2 linked regions of the Streptosporangium sp. NBC_01755 genome follow. The protein of the gene in region 1 binds, or shares a complex with, the protein of each later gene. Links are inferred from orthologs where the notes say so. Each region holds a gene or a part of one and is shown on either strand. Other genes may lie near its edges.

What was found.
Region 2: the proteins of rpsG (region 1) and tig are in contact, whole or in part, in a crystal structure (PDB 3GTY), measured with the Thermotoga maritima proteins. The link is inferred for Streptosporangium sp. NBC_01755 from one-to-one orthologs. Residues at the interface, in WP_004081843.1 of Thermotoga maritima: Lys34, Lys52, Lys55, Glu59, Arg62, Gln63, Glu66, Asn67, Lys69, Val71, Arg95, Ala109, Lys110, Lys111, Gly112, Arg113, Pro114, Glu117, Glu121, Ile124, Ala125, Tyr127, Asn128, Asn129, Thr130, Gly131, Lys135, Asp139, Arg142, Met143; in WP_004081061.1 of Thermotoga maritima: Glu122, Val124, Val129, Leu130, Tyr133, Glu188, Gly259, Ile262, Tyr263, Glu266, Ser270, Glu273, Gln274, Glu277, Arg308, Gln311, Ile312, Ser315, Tyr316, Glu325, Arg329, Arg336, Leu363, Phe366, Trp367, Arg373, Leu377, Arg381, Leu384, Glu387.

The regions. Positions count from the first base shown.
Region 1 is NZ_CP109131.1:4,454,500-4,462,687, forward strand. Bases 1-2,868 are described here. They hold rpsG (30S ribosomal protein S7), read left to right. Parts: upstream 1-1,133; coding sequence 1,134-1,604; downstream 1,605-2,868. Other genes in these bases: OG884_RS21450 (DNA-directed RNA polymerase subunit beta'), read left to right, coding at 1-218; rpsL (30S ribosomal protein S12), read left to right, coding at 760-1,131; fusA (elongation factor G), read left to right, coding at 1,692-2,868. Outside these bases: more of fusA, read left to right, coding at 2,869-3,740; tuf (elongation factor Tu), read left to right, coding at 4,046-5,239; rpsJ (30S ribosomal protein S10), read left to right, coding at 5,573-5,881; rplC (50S ribosomal protein L3), read left to right, coding at 5,896-6,549; rplD (50S ribosomal protein L4), read left to right, coding at 6,546-7,193; rplW (50S ribosomal protein L23), read left to right, coding at 7,193-7,495; rplB (50S ribosomal protein L2), read left to right, coding at 7,587-8,188.
Region 2 is NZ_CP109131.1:1,315,140-1,323,337, forward strand. The notes cover bases 1,660-4,537. They hold tig (trigger factor), read right to left. Parts: upstream 3,854-4,537; coding sequence 2,465-3,853; downstream 1,660-2,464. Other genes in these bases: OG884_RS05535 (ClpP family protease), read right to left, coding at 1,660-1,923; OG884_RS05545 (helix-turn-helix domain-containing protein), read right to left, coding at 4,063-4,537. Outside these bases: ATP-dependent Clp protease ATP-binding subunit ClpX, read right to left, coding at 1-430; OG884_RS05530 (ATP-dependent Clp protease proteolytic subunit), read right to left, coding at 623-1,267; more of OG884_RS05535, read right to left, coding at 1,279-1,659; more of OG884_RS05545, read right to left, coding at 4,538-4,929; OG884_RS05550 (ATP-binding protein), read left to right, coding at 5,172-5,681; OG884_RS05555 (DUF397 domain-containing protein), read right to left, coding at 6,113-6,322; OG884_RS05560 (helix-turn-helix domain-containing protein), read right to left, coding at 6,303-7,172; OG884_RS05565 (hypothetical protein), read left to right, coding at 7,326-7,544; OG884_RS05570 (winged helix-turn-helix domain-containing protein), read right to left, coding at 7,547-7,804; OG884_RS05575 (hypothetical protein), read left to right, coding at 8,071-8,198. UniProt on the Bacillus subtilis protein: Involved in protein export. Acts as a chaperone by maintaining the newly synthesized protein in an open conformation. Functions as a peptidyl-prolyl cis-trans isomerase.

The sequences.
Region 1 (8,188 bases):
TCGGCCTCAAGGAGAACGTCATCATCGGAAAGCTCATCCCGGCCGGTACCGGCATGCCCCAGTACCGCAACATCCGGGTCGAGCCCACCGAGGAGGCCAAGGCCGCGATGTACACGGTCGGCGGCTACGACGGTTCCGCGGCGGACTACACCTTCGGCTCGGGCTCCGGTGAGGCCGTGCCGCTGGAGGAGTACGACTTCGGTCAGTACAACCGCTGAGTGGTCACAGGCGGCGCCCGGTCCCCGGCAGGGGATCGGGCGCCGTCGCCTTTCCAGGGCGTTCTCGTCCCGAACCGGTGGGTGTGGCCCTTTCTTGACCGGAATGTTGCGGCGAAAGCCGTACGTTAATAAGGAGAACGGCCGGAGAAGTGCTCTGCGGCGGGTAAGCTCGACATGGACCCGGAAGCGGTCGGTCGGAAACCGGTCGTGGGAGTCATGACACGAATGCGGGCACCCACAGCGGTGCCTGGCCGGTGCGGCCGTTTTGACGTGTTGCGCTGGGCTGGGTAGTCTTGCCCTTCGTGCCCATGTCTTCGTGGGCCCTCATGCGTGTGCGTCGACAGGTTCCCGATGGGGAGTCGTCAGGGGCGTCGCATGGCCTCCTCCACCGGACCGGCTTTGACCGGGAAGTGGCGCGACAAGTGCGCGACACGCCCGACCGCGTGGGTCGGAGGGGATGAAAGAACCGCAGGTCATGACACCGGCAGCACCTGCAAAATGCACGACATTCGATTAACCGGCTAGCACGAACGGAGACGCGGTGCCCACGATTCAGCAGCTGGTCCGCAAGGGCCGCCAGGACAAGGTCACCAAGACCAAGACCCCGGCGCTCAAGGCCAGCCCTCAGCGACGCGGCACCTGCATGCGCGTTTACACCACGACCCCCAAGAAGCCGAACTCCGCCCTCCGCAAGGTCGCGCGTGTCCGGCTCACCAACGGCATCGAGGTCACGGCCTACATCCCCGGTGTTGGTCACAACCTCCAGGAGCACTCCATCGTGCTCGTCCGCGGTGGTCGTGTGAAGGACCTGCCGGGTGTTCGCTACAAGATCATCCGTGGTTCGCTCGACACCCAGGGTGTCCGTAACCGCAAGCAGGCCCGTAGCCGTTACGGCGCGAAGAAGGAGAAGTAGGAATGCCTCGCAAGGGTTCTCCTGGCCGTCGTCAGCTCATGGCTGACCCGGTTCACAACTCGCCCCTGGTCACCGCGCTCATCAACAAGGTGCTCCTGGACGGCAAGCGATCCATCGCTCAGTCCATCGTGTACGGCGCCCTCGAAGGTGCCAAGGAGAAGACCGGCAACGACCCGGTCGTCACCCTGAAGCGCGCGCTGGACAACGTCAAGCCCACCCTTGAGGTCCGCAGCCGCCGTGTCGGTGGCGCGACCTACCAGGTTCCGGTCGAGGTGCGCGCCGCGCGTAGCACCACCCTGGCCCTGCGTTGGCTGGTGCAGTACTCCCGCGCCCGCCGCGAGAAGACCATGACCGAGCGCCTCATGAACGAACTGCTCGATGCCAGCAACGGCCTCGGCGCAAGCGTCAAGAAGCGTGAGGACACCCACAAGATGGCCGAGTCCAACAAGGCCTTCGCCCACTACCGCTGGTAACAGCGGCTTCGACGAGACGACGAGGACGCGAGAGAAGTGGCCACCACGACCGCTCTTGACCTGGCCAAGGTCCGCAACATCGGGATCATGGCTCACATCGACGCGGGCAAGACCACGACGACTGAGCGCATCCTGTTCTACACCGGTATCAACTACAAGATCGGTGAGGTCCACGAGGGCGCAGCCACGATGGACTGGATGGAGCAGGAGCAGGAGCGTGGTATCACCATCACCTCCGCTGCCACGACCTGCGAGTGGCTTGGCCACACGATCAACATCATCGACACGCCGGGTCACGTGGACTTCACGATCGAGGTGGAGCGCTCGCTCCGCGTCCTCGACGGTGCCGTCGCCGTGTTCGACGGCGTTGCAGGCGTCGAACCCCAGTCCGAGACGGTGTGGCGTCAGGCCGACCGTTACGAAGTGCCCAGGATCTGCTTCGTCAACAAGCTGGACCGGGTCGGCGCGGAGTTCCACCGCTGCGTCGACATGATGGTCAGCCGTCTGAACGCGACCCCCGCCGTCGTCCAGCTTCCCTGGGGCGTCGAGGCCGACTTCAAGGGCGTCATCGACCTGGTCAAGATGAAGGGCCTGTACTGGGGCACCGAGACGGCCAAGGGCGAGATGTACGAGGTCGTGGACATCCCGGAGGAGTACTCCGAGGCTGCTCGCGAGTGGCGTGACAAGCTGGTCGAGACGGTCGCCGAGAACGACGACGAGCTGATGGAGCTCTTCCTGGAGGGCGTCGAGCCCACCGAGGAGCAGCTGGTCGCGGCCATCCGCCGAGCCACGCTGGCCAGCGCCATCAACCCGGTCCTGACCGGCACCGCGTTCAAGAACAAGGGCATTCAGCCCCTGCTCGACGCGATCGTCGCCTACCTTCCCGCCCCGACCGACATCCCGGCCTTCAAGGGCCACGCGGTCGGCAAGGAAGAGGAGATCATCGAGCGTCACGCGGACGTGAAGGAGCCGTTCTCCGCGCTGGCCTTTAAGATCATGAGCGACCAGCACCTGGGCCGTCTCACCTACATCCGCATCTACTCGGGCACGCTCGAGACCGGCACCGCCGTGGTCAACTCGGTGAAGGGCCGCAAGGAGCGGATCGGCAAGATCTACCAGATGCACGCCAACAAGCGCGAGGAGCGCCCGTCGGCCGTCGCCGGTCAGATCGTCGCCGTCATGGGACTCAAGGACACCACCACCGGTGACACCCTGGCAGACCCGGCTCACCCCGTGGTGCTGGAGTCGATGAACTTCCCGGCGCCGGTCATCAGCGTCGCCATCGAGCCCAAGACCAAGGGTGACCAGGAGAAGCTGGGCACCGCGATCCAGCGTCTGGCCGAGGAGGACCCGTCCTTCCAGGTCCGTCGTGACGATGAGACCGGGCAGACGGTCATCTGGGGTATGGGCGAGCTCCACCTGGAGATCCTCGTCGACCGGATGCGCCGCGAGTTCAAGGTCGAGGCCAACATCGGCCGGCCTCAGGTGGCCTACCGGGAGACCATCCGCCGCAAGGTGGAGAAGGTCGACTACGTCCACAAGAAGCAGACCGGTGGTTCCGGCCAGTTCGCCAAGGTCATCATCGACATTGAGCCGCTGGGCGAGGGCAACGACGGTTACGAGTTCGCGAACAAGGTCTCCGGTGGCCGCATCCCGAGGGAGTACATCCCCTCGGTCGACGCGGGCGCCCAGGAGGCGGCCGAGTTCGGTGTTCTCGCCGGCTACCCCATGGTCGGGGTCAAGGTCACCCTGCAGGACGGTGCCTACCACGAGGTGGACTCGTCCGAAATGGCCTTCAAGATCGCTGGCTCGATGGCCTTCAAGGAGGCCGCGCGCAAGGCGGACGCCGTAATCCTGGAGCCGATGATGGCCGTCGAGGTCACCACGCCCGAGGACTACATGGGTGACGTCATCGGTGACCTCAACGGTCGCCGCGGGCAGATCCAGGCGATGGACGAGCGCTCCGGCGCCCGAATCGTCAAGGCGCTCGTGCCGCTCTCTGAGATGTTCGGCTACGTGGGAGACCTCCGTAGCAAGACGCAGGGACGCGCGAGCTACAGCATGCAGTTCGACTCCTACGCGGAAGTGCCCGCGCACATCGCCAAGGAGATCGTCGCGAAGGTGCGGGGCGAGTAAGTCCAGCACCCACTTTGGTTGCGGGTAGCGAGGAGATCGTCGCCCCGCCACCGGAGGGGTGCGGGGCGAGTAAGTCCAGCACCCACTTTGGTTGCGGGTAGCGAGGAGATCGTCGCCCCGCCACCGGAGGGGTGCAGGGCAGGCAAGTCCGGCATCCAACCCGGCGCCGGAGGCGAGGAGACTCGCGATCGGTTGCCGGGGGTGTGGGGCGAGAGCTTTCTCGTGGGCCGGTTCCGAGAGGGATCGGCCTCCCCAAACCCGAATATGAAGACGCAAGTCACGTCAGAATCTCTAAGGAGAGAGCAGTGGCCAAGGCCAAGTTCGAGCGGACCAAGCCGCACGTAAACATCGGCACCATTGGGCACATCGACCACGGCAAGACCACTCTGACCGCGGCGATCACCAAGGTGCTCCACGAGCGTTTCCCGAACCTCAACGAGGCGACCCCGTTCGACAAGATCGACAAGGCGCCCGAGGAGAAGGCTCGTGGTATCACGATCTCCATCGCGCACGTCGAGTACCAGACGGAGAAGCGCCACTACGCCCACGTGGACTGCCCCGGTCACGCCGACTACGTGAAGAACATGATCACCGGTGCGGCTCAGATGGACGGTGCGATCCTCGTGGTCGCCGCCACCGACGGTCCGATGCCGCAGACGAAGGAGCACGTCCTCCTGGCCCGCCAGGTCGGCGTCCCCTACATCGTCGTGGCCCTCAACAAGTCCGACATGGTGGACGACGAGGAGATCCTGGAGCTCGTCGAGCTCGAGGTCCGCGAGCTTCTCTCGGCCCAGGAGTTCCCCGGCGACGACCTGCCGGTCGTCCGCGTCTCGGCGCTGAAGGCGCTTGAGGGCGACGCCAAGTGGGGCGACTCGATCATCGAGCTCATGGCCGCGGTGGACGAGAACGTCCCCGAGCCGGTCCGTGAGACCGACAAGCCGTTCCTGATGCCGGTCGAGGACGTCTTCTCGATCACCGGTCGCGGCACGGTCGTCACCGGTCGTATCGAGCGCGGCATCGTCAAGGTCAGCGAGACCGTCGACATCATCGGCATCAAGGAGACCAAGACCACCACCACGGTCACCGGTGTCGAGATGTTCCGCAAGCTCCTCGACGAGGGCCAGGCGGGTGACAACGTCGGTCTGCTCCTGCGCGGCATCAAGCGCGAGGACGTCGAGCGCGGCCAGTGCATCATCAAGCCGGGCACGACCACCCCGCACACCGAGTTCGAGGCCCAGGTCTACATCCTGAGCAAGGACGAGGGCGGCCGCCACACGCCGTTCTTCAACAACTACCGCCCGCAGTTCTACTTCCGTACGACTGACGTGACCGGCGTGGTGAACCTCCCCGAGGGCACCGAGATGGTCATGCCGGGCGACAACACCGAGATGAACGTCGCGCTCATCCAGCCCATCGCGATGGAGGACGGTCTCAAGTTCGCCATCCGTGAGGGTGGCCGCACCGTCGGTGCGGGTCGAGTGACCAAGATCATCAAGTAGCACGATCGTGGAGTGGCGGTCGGCCCTCAACGCAGGGCCGGCCGCTTCCCCACGAGGGGGCCGCGCCGCAGGGCGCGAACCCTGGCAGGGACCCCACGAACCGTGATCTCGCAGTTGGTTCGGCCGAACGATGACCGAAGTAACTGCCAGATCACGGAAGAAAGCGCGGACTTACAGCGTCTGCTACGTGGGGCATGTGCGGAGAACGTCGCCCCAGGGCGAAGTGGGCTCCGCACAACGTGGAGGGGACGTCCAAGGCGACCCCGGCCATGACACAGCGGCAACAGCCGCACGTAACTTTTTCAGACGACAGTGAAGGACACCGAGGCCATTATGGCGGGACAGAAGATCCGCATTCGGCTCAAGGCCTATGACCACGAGGTCATCGACGTCTCGGCCAAGAAGATCGTCGAGACGGTGACAAGGACTGGCGCCAAGGTCGCGGGCCCGGTGCCGCTGCCGACCGAGAAGAACGTGTACTGCGTCATCCGCTCGCCGCACAAGTACAAGGACAGCCGCGAGCACTTTGAGATGCGCACGCACAAGCGGCTGATTGACATCATCGATCCGACGCCGAAGACGGTCGACTCGCTCATGCGACTCGACCTTCCCGCCGGCGTTGACATCTCGATCAAGCTCTGAGGGAACGCACTGACATGGCTAAGCAGATCAAGGGCGTCCTGGGCAAGAAGCTCGGCATGACCCAGGTCTTCGACGCGGACAACCGGATGGTCCCGGTGACCGTCGTCGAGGCTGGTCCGTGCGTCGTGACCCGCGTCCGCACCGCTGAGAAGGACGGCTACACCGCCGTCCAGCTGGGCTTCGGGCAGGTCGACCCGCGGAAGGTCAACAAGCCGCTCGGCGACTACCTGCGCAAGCACGACATCACCCCGCGCCGTTACTTCGCGGAGATCCGCACTGACGACGTGAGCGAGTACACCCTGGGCCAGGAGCTCTCGGCCGACACCTTCGAGGCCGGCCAGTACGTCGATGTGACGGGCAAGAGCAAGGGCAAGGGGTACGCGGGTGTCATGAAGCGTCACGGCTTCAAGGGCCTGGGTGCCTCGCACGGTACGCAGCGCAAGCACCGCTCGCCGGGTTCCATCGGTGGCTGCGCCACCCCGGGCCGCGTTTTCAAGGGCGTGCGCATGGCCGGCCGGATGGGCAACGTCCGCACGACCGTCCAGAGCCTCAAGGTTCACGCCGTGGACGCCGAGAAGGGCCTCATCCTGATCAAGGGTGCGATCCCCGGCGCCAACGGCAGCCTGGTTCTGGTCCGCACCGCCGCCAAGAAGGGGGCTGCCAAGTGAGCACCATTGACGTCCTCGACGTGAGCGGCGACAAGGCCGGGACCGTCGACCTGCCGGAGGACATCTTCGGCACGAAGGTCAACATTCCGCTGATCCACCAGGTCGTCGTGGCCCAGCTCGCCGCTCGCCGGCAGGGCACCCACAAGGCCAAGACCCGTGGTGAGGTCAGTGGCGGCGGCAAGAAGCCGTACCGCCAGAAGGGCACCGGCCGCGCCCGTCAGGGCTCGACCCGCGCTCCGCAGTTCACCGGCGGTGGCACCGTCCACGGCCCGGTTCCGCGGGACTACTCGCAGAAGACTCCCAAGAAGATGAAGGCCGCCGCCCTGCGCGGGGCCCTGTCCGACAGGGCGACCGGCGGCCGCGTTCACGTGGTCAGCGGTCTGGTCACGGGGGAGACCCCGAAGACCAAGGCGGCTCTTGAGTCGCTTCGCAGGATCACCAAGGCCCGTAGCGTCCTGGTCGTCGTCGACGAGGGTGACGAGCTCAGCTGGCTGAGCCTGCGCAACGCTCCCGAGGTCCACCTGCTGGACGCCGGGCAGCTCAACACCTACGACGTGCTCTGCCACGACGACGTCGTTTTCACTCAGGCGGCGTACGACCAGGTCGTCGCGCGTCTGAGCAAGAGCGGGAAGGAAGACGCCTGATGGAGAAGATCGCCGACCCGCGCGACATCATCATCAAGCCGGTTGTCTCCGAGAAGAGCTACGGCCTGATCGACGAGCACAACAAGTACACGTTCCTGGTGCGGAAGACGGCCAACAAGACGCAGGTCAAGATCGCTGTTGAGAAGATCTTCGGCGTCAAGGTGGCCAGCGTCAACACCATCAACCGCCAGGGCAAGCGTAAGCGGACCAGGTTCGGCTACGGCCAGCGTCCGGCTACCAAGCGGGCGATCGTCAGCCTGGTCGAAGGCGACCGGATTGACATCTTCGGCCAGATCGGCTGACGCGCTCGCTCAGTAAGTACAGGGAGAAAGCCCCTCACCGCCAGGTGAGGGGCGTTCGACCGGATTAACCGACGAAGGATGAACGAAAAAGATGGGCATCCGTAAACTCAAGCCGACGACCCCGGGTCGCCGCGGCGCCAGCGTCTCGGACTTTGCCGAGATCACGCGCAGCACGCCCGAGAAGTCGCTGCTTGCACCCCTGCACAGCAAGGGTGGCCGTAACGTCCACGGCCGTGTCACCACCCGTCACCAGGGCGGTGGCCACAAGCGCGCCTACCGGATCATCGATTTCCGGCGTCACGACAAGGACGGGATCCCGGCCAAGGTCGCTCACATCGAGTACGACCCGAACCGCACCTCCCGTATCGCGCTGCTGCACTACGCCGACGGGGAGAAGCGCTACATCCTCTGCCCGACCGGCCTCAAGCAGGGCGACAAGATCGAGAACGGCCCCACGGCCGACATCAAGCCGGGCAACTGCCTCCCGCTGCGCAACATCCCGACCGGTACCTTCATCCACGCGGTGGAGCTCCGTCCGGGCGGTGGCGCCAAGCTGGGCCGGTCCGCCGGCGCGCAGATTCAGCTCCTCGCCAAGGAGGGCCAGTACGCCACGCTGCGTATGCCCTCCGGTGAGATGCGCCAGGTCGACGTTCGCTGCCGGGCCTCCATCGGCCAGGTCGGCAACGCCGAGCA
Region 2 (8,198 bases), 3.1 Mb from region 1 along the record:
CGTCGGCGATGGCGAACGGAACGTTCAGCATCTTCGCCAACGTCTGTGCGAGCAGCGTCTTACCGGAACCGGTCGGGCCCAGGAGCAGGATGTTGGACTTGGCCAGTTCAATGCCGTCGTCACGCCCGCGCTCGCCGGACTGCACCCGCTTGTAGTGGTTGTAGACCGCTACGGAGAGAGCCTTCTTCGCCTGGTCCTGACCGATGACGTAGGCGTCGAGGAATTCGTAGATCTCCCTCGGCTTGGGAAGGCTGTCCCACTTGAGCTCAGAGGACTCGCTGAGCTCCTCCTCGATGATCTCGTTGCAGAGGTCGATGCACTCGTCGCAGATGTATACGCCGGGTCCGGCGATGAGCTTTTTGACTTGCTTCTGGCTCTTTCCACAGAAAGAGCACTTCAGCAGGTCTCCCCCGTCGCCGATGCGTGCCACCCCAGATACTCCTTTGCGTGGGACCGCCCTGGCTGCCGCGGTCCGTTTCTTCCGACCGGCCCGATACCCGATCGAAAAGTCATCCCGCTTAGGTTTCGACGTTACCGTCTTCTGAGCCCTCAGTGAGCCCCCTAGCGGCGAGTCGCACCGGAACGTGCCTGATTCGGCACGGTTCCGGTGCGATATGCCTCGTTAGGAGGCTACGGCCTTCGCGAGTTTCTTGCGGGACGGGATGATGTCGTCGATCAGCCCGTACTCCTTGGCCTCCACAGCGTCAAGGATCTTGTCCCGCTCGATGTCCTTGCGGACCGCCTCCGGCGCCCTGCCCGAGTGCTGAGCGATGATGGTCTCCATCTGCGCGCGCATCCTGAGGATCTCACGCGCCTGGATCTCGATGTCGCTTCCCTGGCCGCCCCCCTCGGTGGAGGGCTGGTGGATCAGCATGCGGGCGTTCGGCAGGGCGAAGCGCTTGCCGGGCGTGCCGCCGGCCAGCAGGACCGCCGCCGCCGAGGCCGCCTGCCCCAGACAGACCGTCTGGATCTCCGGCCGGACGAACTGCATCGTGTCGTAAATCGCCGTCATGGCGGTGAAAGAACCACCCGGCGAGTTGATGTAGATGCTGATGTCACGGTCGGGGTCGAGCGACTCCAGGGTCAGCAACTGCGCCATGACGTCATTGGCCGACGCGTCGTCCACCTGCACGCCGAGGAAGATGATGCGGTCCTCGAAGAGCTTGGCGTACGGGTTCATCTCCCGCATGCCATAGGACGTGCGCTCGGTGAAGGACGGAAGAACGTAGCGGCCGTTGATGTCTCCCGGCCGGATCAACTCACTCACCTTGTGCCCCTTCAGGAGACGGCGCCCGTGGAGGGCACCTGTCGAGCGCTGCGCACGACCTGGTCGATGAAGCCGTAGTCCTTGGCCTCCTCGGCCGTGAACCAGCGGTCACGGTCGGAGTCGGCCTCGATCTGCTCCAGGTTCTGACCGGTGTGGAACGCGATGCGCTCGGCGAGGGTCTTCTTGACGTAGAGCATCTGCTCCGCCTGGATGGCGATGTCGGCTGCGGTACCGCCGATACCACCGGATGGCTGGTGCATCATGATGCGGGCGTGCGGCAGGGCGTAACGCTTGCCCCGCTCACCGGCGCAGAGCAGGAACTGGCCCATGGAAGCGGCCAGACCCATCGCGACCGTGCACACATTGTTAGGCACGTATTCCATCATGTCGTAAATCGCCATACCAGCGGTCACGGAACCGCCTGGCGAGTTGATGTAGAGCCAGATGTCGCGCTCTGAGTCGTCCGCGGCGAGCAGAAGCAGCTCGGCGCAGATTCGGTTGGCGATCTCGTCGTTGACCTGGGTGCCCAGCACGATGATTCGCTCACGCAGCAGCCGCTGGTAGAGCTGGTCTTCGAGCCTGAACGAGCCGTTCGGCTGGCTCATCGACTCGGGCCCGGAGCCGGTCGGCTGGTAGAAGGTCGGCGGGCTGGTCACAGCGTCACCTTCCGATGCGTCGTAATCGATTGGCTTTGCTTGTGACCTTAACGCGCGCGGCCTACCGGACATGCCCCCTCAACGCACTGTTCGCTGACGGCGCATGCTGGCCGCCGCCTCCTCGCCGTGCCTGGAACCTCCCGCCGCGCCCCCTGGTAAAGGCTCGGAAACCGGAGTCCGTACGGCGCGTCGGAGCTCACGGGGCCGTGTGCGAAGGCCGGAAGCGGGTCGCGGGGAGCCGCGAAGGAGGGACGCACGACACTTCCGGGGCCGAAGAGAGGAAGATCGCGGCCCTCAGCGGGCCCAGGAGCCCGCGAGTCCCCTTGGAGGTCGGGAGAGCCGAAGGAATACCGGAGACCGTCAGGCAGCGCTCTGCGGCGCACTCACCCCCCACATCGCCCTCGGCTCGTCCGAGGCCTGCGGCCCCGGACGAGCGGCACCGCAGGCCTCGGCCGGAGCCGGGAGCACGCGAACGCCCCCGTCACGCGGAGCGCGGCGGGGGCGTCGGGCGCGCTCGATGGCGCCCTCTCTCAGCCTGGGACTACTTCGCGTCGTCGGCCTCAGGGGCGTCGGCCTCGGGGGCCTCCTCGGCGGCGGGCTCCTCACCGTTGATCTCGGTGTAGATGGCCTTGAGGTCGACCTCGTTGCCCGCCTCGTCGGTCACCTTCGCGGCGTCGCCGATGACGCTCTTGGCCTTGTCCCGGACGATCTCGACCATGGCCAGCGTGAGCTGGTCGTTGTCGGCCAGGTGCTGAGCCAGCGTGTTGGGCGCGACGTTCATCTGCATGGCGCGGCGCACCACGAAGTTGGTCAGCTCCTGCTCACTGACGCCGAGTTCCTCGCTCTTGACGATCTTGTCGAGGACGAAGCCCGTCTTGAGTGCCTTGGCGGCGCTCTCGTCGAACTCGGCGAGGCGCTCCTCCTCGGTGGTCTGGTAGAGGCGGAAGAACGCCTCCTTGCTCAGGCCACTGTCGGCGATCTGGTGCTCAAGATTGTGCTTGCGATTGTCGACCTCGGCCTTGAGCGCGCTCTCCGGCAGCGGAATGTCGATCTTGCCGAGCAGGGCGTCGAGCGCGTTCTCACGGGCCTGGACGACCTGGTCGATCAGCTTGTTGCGGCGGGCCTGCCCGCTGATGCTCGCCTTGAGCTCGTCAAGGGTGTCGAACTCGCTGGCGAGCTGGGCGAACTCGTCGTCGAGCTCGGGGAGGACCTTCTCCTTGACGTTCTTGACGGTGATGGTGACCACGGCCTCCTCGCCGGCGTTCTCGCCGCCGACCAGGTTGGTGGTGAACTCCTTGGTCTCACCGGCGGACAGGCCGACCAGTGCGTCGTCCAGGCCCTGCAGCACCGAGCCGGCGCCGACCTCGTAGGAGACGTCGTTGGCCTGCTGCTCCTCGATGTTGACGCCGTCGATCGCGGCGGCCAGGTCCATGACGACGAAGTCGCCGGAGGCAGCGGCACGCTCGACGCCGGTCAGCGTGGCGAAACGCTGACGCAGGCCGTCCAGCTGGACGTCGACGTCCGCGTCGGAGACCTCGGAGACCGGGACGGTCACCTCGATGCCCTGGTAGTCGGGGACGTCGAACTGGGGGCGGATGTCCACCTCGGCGGTGAACTCGACCTGCTGACCGTCCTCGATCTTGGTGACCTCGATCTCCGGCTGACTGACCGGGAAGATCTCGCTCTCGTCGACGGCCTGGCCGTACAGCTTGGGCACCGCGTCATTGAGGGTCTCCTCCAGCACCACCGCGCGGCCGAACCGCTGCTCGATGATGCGGGCCGGAACCTTGCCGGGGCGGAACCCGGGAACGCGCACCTGCTGCGCGACCTTCTTGTACGCCGCCTGCAGGCTCTCGCCGAGCTCCTCGAACGGCACCTCGACGGTAAGCCTTACCCGGGTCGGGCTGAGCTCCTCCACAGCGGTCTTCACGGGGTCGTCTCCTTGATCAAACTTCGAGTGATCGCGGGCGCGCCAAGTCGTAGCGGCTACCGCGGCAAGCTCTCGCGCCGCGCCCACATGAGTGGCACTTGGCACAGCCATCGAGACGTGCAAGATTAGGGCACGCTCCACTGCGGCGGGTGTTCAGCGCCGCAGGCCAGTCTAGGGCAGAGCGGCACCATGGAGCGACCAACGGCCGCTCACTCCTCCTTGATGATCCGCCTCAGGATGTCGTTCGTCTCGCCGGGGGTGGTGCTGACCGCGCACAGCCGCTCCATGACCTCGCTGTAGCGGTCGACGTCCTCGCGCTTGTCCAGGTAGAGGGCGCTGGCCAACTGCTCGACGTAGACGACGTCCGGAAGCTCGCTGTCGTTGAAGCGGAGCACGCTGAAGGCGCCGCCCTCCGCGCTGTGGCCACCGAAGCTGAAGGGCATCACCTGGATCGTGATGTTCGTCCGCCGCATGAGATCGAGCAGGTGCTCCAACTGGCCCCGCATGACGTCCGCACCGCCGATGGGGCGCCGCAGCGCGGCCTCGTCGATGACGGCCCAGAAGAACGGGCCGTCGGACCGCTTGAGCACCTGCTGGCGCTCCATCCGCAGGTCGACGCGGCGGGCGATCTCGTCGGGCGCGATGCCTGCGCTCCCCGCGGTGACGATCGCCCTGGCGTACTCCTTCGTCTGCAGCAGGCCGGGCACGAACTGCACCTCGTACGTACGGATCCGGGAGGCTGCCTCCTCCAGGCCGACGTACGTCTGAAACCATGAGGGCAGCAGGTCGTTGAACCGGTGCCACCAACCGGGTTCGTTGGCTCTGAGCAGCAAGTCCATGATCGCCGACCGAGCGCGCTCGTCCTCCACCCCGTAGAAGGTGAGCAGATCCGCCACGTCGCGTTCTCTCAGACCAACCCGGCCGAGCTCCATCCTACTGATCTTGGATTCGGATCCGCGGATCAGATGGCCTGCCTCCTCTCGCGAGAGCCCCTTGGCCTCGCGCAGACGACGCAGTTGGGAGCCTAAGAGGATACGCAGAGCTGTGGGACCTGATCCCGGTTGAAGCTGCGCCACTTCGCCTCCCTCTCTACTTGGGCCAGCGCACACAGTGTCACTACTTCCGGCCGCTATGACAAGGTCTCAACTCCCTGCCCAATTCGCCAAGTCGCCGACCTAACCCCCATGCTGCTGCACATTGCAACTGCACGTGCATTTGGGTCTTGCAGCAGACGTTCCGGTGACCCATGATGGTTTAGTGCATATTGGGCTTATGGTGCACAAGCTCTGAAAACTCTCAAGCGGTACGGAGACTCACGATGACAGCGGGAGGTACCGGCAGGATGGTGGAGGAGCCAAAATCGGCTGCCGACTACCTGCAGGCGACCTGCGAAATCGGCTTTGACGAGCTGCTCGGGGTCAACCACTCCGACGCCACCGCGTGTCCCCTGCCCAGCCAGGCAGACTCGGTGAAGACCGCCCGGGACGTGACGCGCTCGACGCTTCACGACTGGGGACTGGCAGAACTCAGCGATGACGCAGCGCTAGTGGTTTCGGAACTTGTCACCAACGCGGTCCGTTACGCGCTGTGTCCGCCCGGGCAACCGGAGAACACCCCGATCACGCTCGTCCTGCTGCGCCTCTCCCCCCATGTGCTCCTGGCCGTGACGGACCCGAGCGACGAGATTCCGACCCCCAAGGAACCGGATTTCATCTCGGAGAACGGCCGGGGCCTCTACATCGTGGAGACCTACAGCCAGGATTGGGGCTGGGACTACCTCAACTGCGGCGGCAAGGCCGTCTGGGCCCTCTTCAGCGCCCACCACTGACGTTCCCGCACCATGGCTCCCGCACCATGGCTCCCACACCGTGAGGCGATCCTCCCCGCACGCGTCCGCGTGCCCCGCCCCTCTCGCGTGGCCGAAAACTCGCACCCCGTACAACGAGAAACCGGGCACCGGTCGAAACCGATGCCCGGCATATGTCGGGGTGACAGGATTTGAACCTGCGGCCCCCTGCTCCCAAAGCAGGTTTTTCCGGCGCCATTACCTGCATATAGGGAAGAAATAGCAGCTCAAGGGGTGTGATAGGCCGAGGATCACCGAGTCTGAGTGAGCCTGGCCGGGAGTGGCTCACTCCCATTTCGCTCCCATCCTCGACCCGCGCCGATCGTGGTTACGGCCCGTAGACTGACGGCGGGTTAGTTCCACGCAAAAGCCCCCATCCGGGAGGATGGGGGCTTTTGTTATGAACCTGTTTCCTAGCCGAACTCGTTGGCCTTGACGCCCTTGATGAAGGCGTCCCACTCGCCTGTGGTGAAGGTCACGGTGGCCGCTTCCGGCCTCTTGCTGTTGCGCACCGCGCGGCCTCCGCTAGGCAACTCGGCGACCTCGACGCAGTTATCGTGAGGGCCGCTGAAGCTGGCCTTGCGGTAGGTGAGCGTGGCGAGCTCAGTTGGGGTTAGTTCCATCGCCTCTCTCCAGTTGATCAACCATCGTTGCCAGATACCTAACAGACTCCTCCGGAGGCTCCGAAATCGCCACCGCCCGGGTAAAGATCCGACCGTACGCCTGTAGTTCCTCCGGCTTCTCCAGGTGGAGTGAGTCTGTCGCAGTTTCCAAGTAGACCACCGAGGGGTCGAGTTCGGTCGCAAAGTCCAAGATCGTAAATGCTCCGGTCATCACCGCATGCGCACCAGCCGAGTCACGAAGAATCTGAATCGTTACGTGCGGGGCAGCAGCCGCCTCAATCAGATGTCGCATTTGCTCCGCCATCACCGCGGGCCCGCCGATCATCTTGCGTAGCGCCGCCTCGTCGATCAAGGCATACAGCTCCGGTGGCCGCTCGCGCTTGAGGACGTCCTGCCGGACGATCCTGACCTCGACGCGCCGTTTCACAGAGGCATCGTCCAGCACCTGGCCGGCCCGAAACACGGCGGCGGCGTAATCGGCGGTCTGAAGCAGGCCGGGGACGAACAAGGCCTCATAGGTGCGGATCTGGGTCGCCTCTGCCTCGAAGCCGGGCAGTGAGCCGCGAAAGACGTCGTTGTACTTGGCCCACCATCCCTTCTCGCGGGACTGGCGGGCGAGGTCGAGGATCGCGTTGCGAACCTGCTCGTCGGTGACGCCATACAGGTCCAGCAGAGCGCGAATGAGCACGACGTCGGGTCGCACCCACTGGTTGAGTTCCCATTTCGTGAGGCGCCCGTTGGACCACCCGAGGCGGGTAGTCACCTCTTCAACGGTTAGCCCTGCATCTTTACGCAAGCGAACGAGCTCGGCGCTGAGGCGTCGCAGTTTGACGGTGGGGCTGCCGGTCATCGCGTGTCCTCCTGTGTGCGCTGAGTGAGCGCATCATACGGCTGGCCTACGGTGGTGCGAATCCGACAATTGTGTCATTGAAACTGTGCCCTTGAAAGTTTTTCCGGGAAGCCGCATGATGAGAACACCCGATCACATGAAGTGAGGCACCCCATGATGCTCCTCACGAACGACCGCGTAACTGAATTACGCACGCTCTACCCCGCCTGGACCATTTTCCAGTCCGGCGCCGGCCGCTGGTGGGCGCTCCGCACCGGCGCCATCAGCCCCGCCCAGCGCGACCTCGGCATCACGGCAAGCTTGGACGCCGACACACTCGAAGACCTCGCGGGGCAGCTCGCGGCCCAGGAGCAGCTCCGGGAGACAGCGTGACGCTACTCTTCCTCCGGCTGCTGCCAGTCCTCGCGGGGGCGCACGAACGTGCCCTTGCCGCCGATCACCCGCACCAGCCCGTCATCGGCGAGCTTGCCGATGACCTTGCGCACGGTCTGCCGGGCAATCCCGAGCTCCTGCTCCAGGTGCGCGATGCTCGGAATCGGCAACCGCTCTTTGTAGACGCCCCCCTCAATCCGTTCGCGCAGGAGGTCGTAGACCTGCGCCCATACGGTCCGGTCCGGGTCGAACTCGATCATGGAATGGACCGTAGGGGATCATGCTCTAGCATGCCCTTTCGGAACCGGCTATGCCCGGGCATGCCCGGGCACTACACGGCGCGGATAATCTGCAATTCCCAGAGCGGGCGCGGCGGCCGGGTACACCACTCCCTCGCCACAGGGTCGGCCGTCGCGCTCTCAGTGTGCACCCCCGGCACATCGTCTGCCGGCGGGTCCACTGGCCACCTCCGGACATGTCTCCACAAGCTGGGGCATGTCCGGAGGGGCGGCGGCGAGGTGTCGTCATGACCGCCGACACCGAGGTAACCGCCCTCGACCTGCTCGCCCAGGAGTTCGGCGACATCTGGCAGATCATGCGTAGCGACGCCGGACGGTGGTGGGCCACCCGGCACAAGCCGATCGCCGGGGTCGA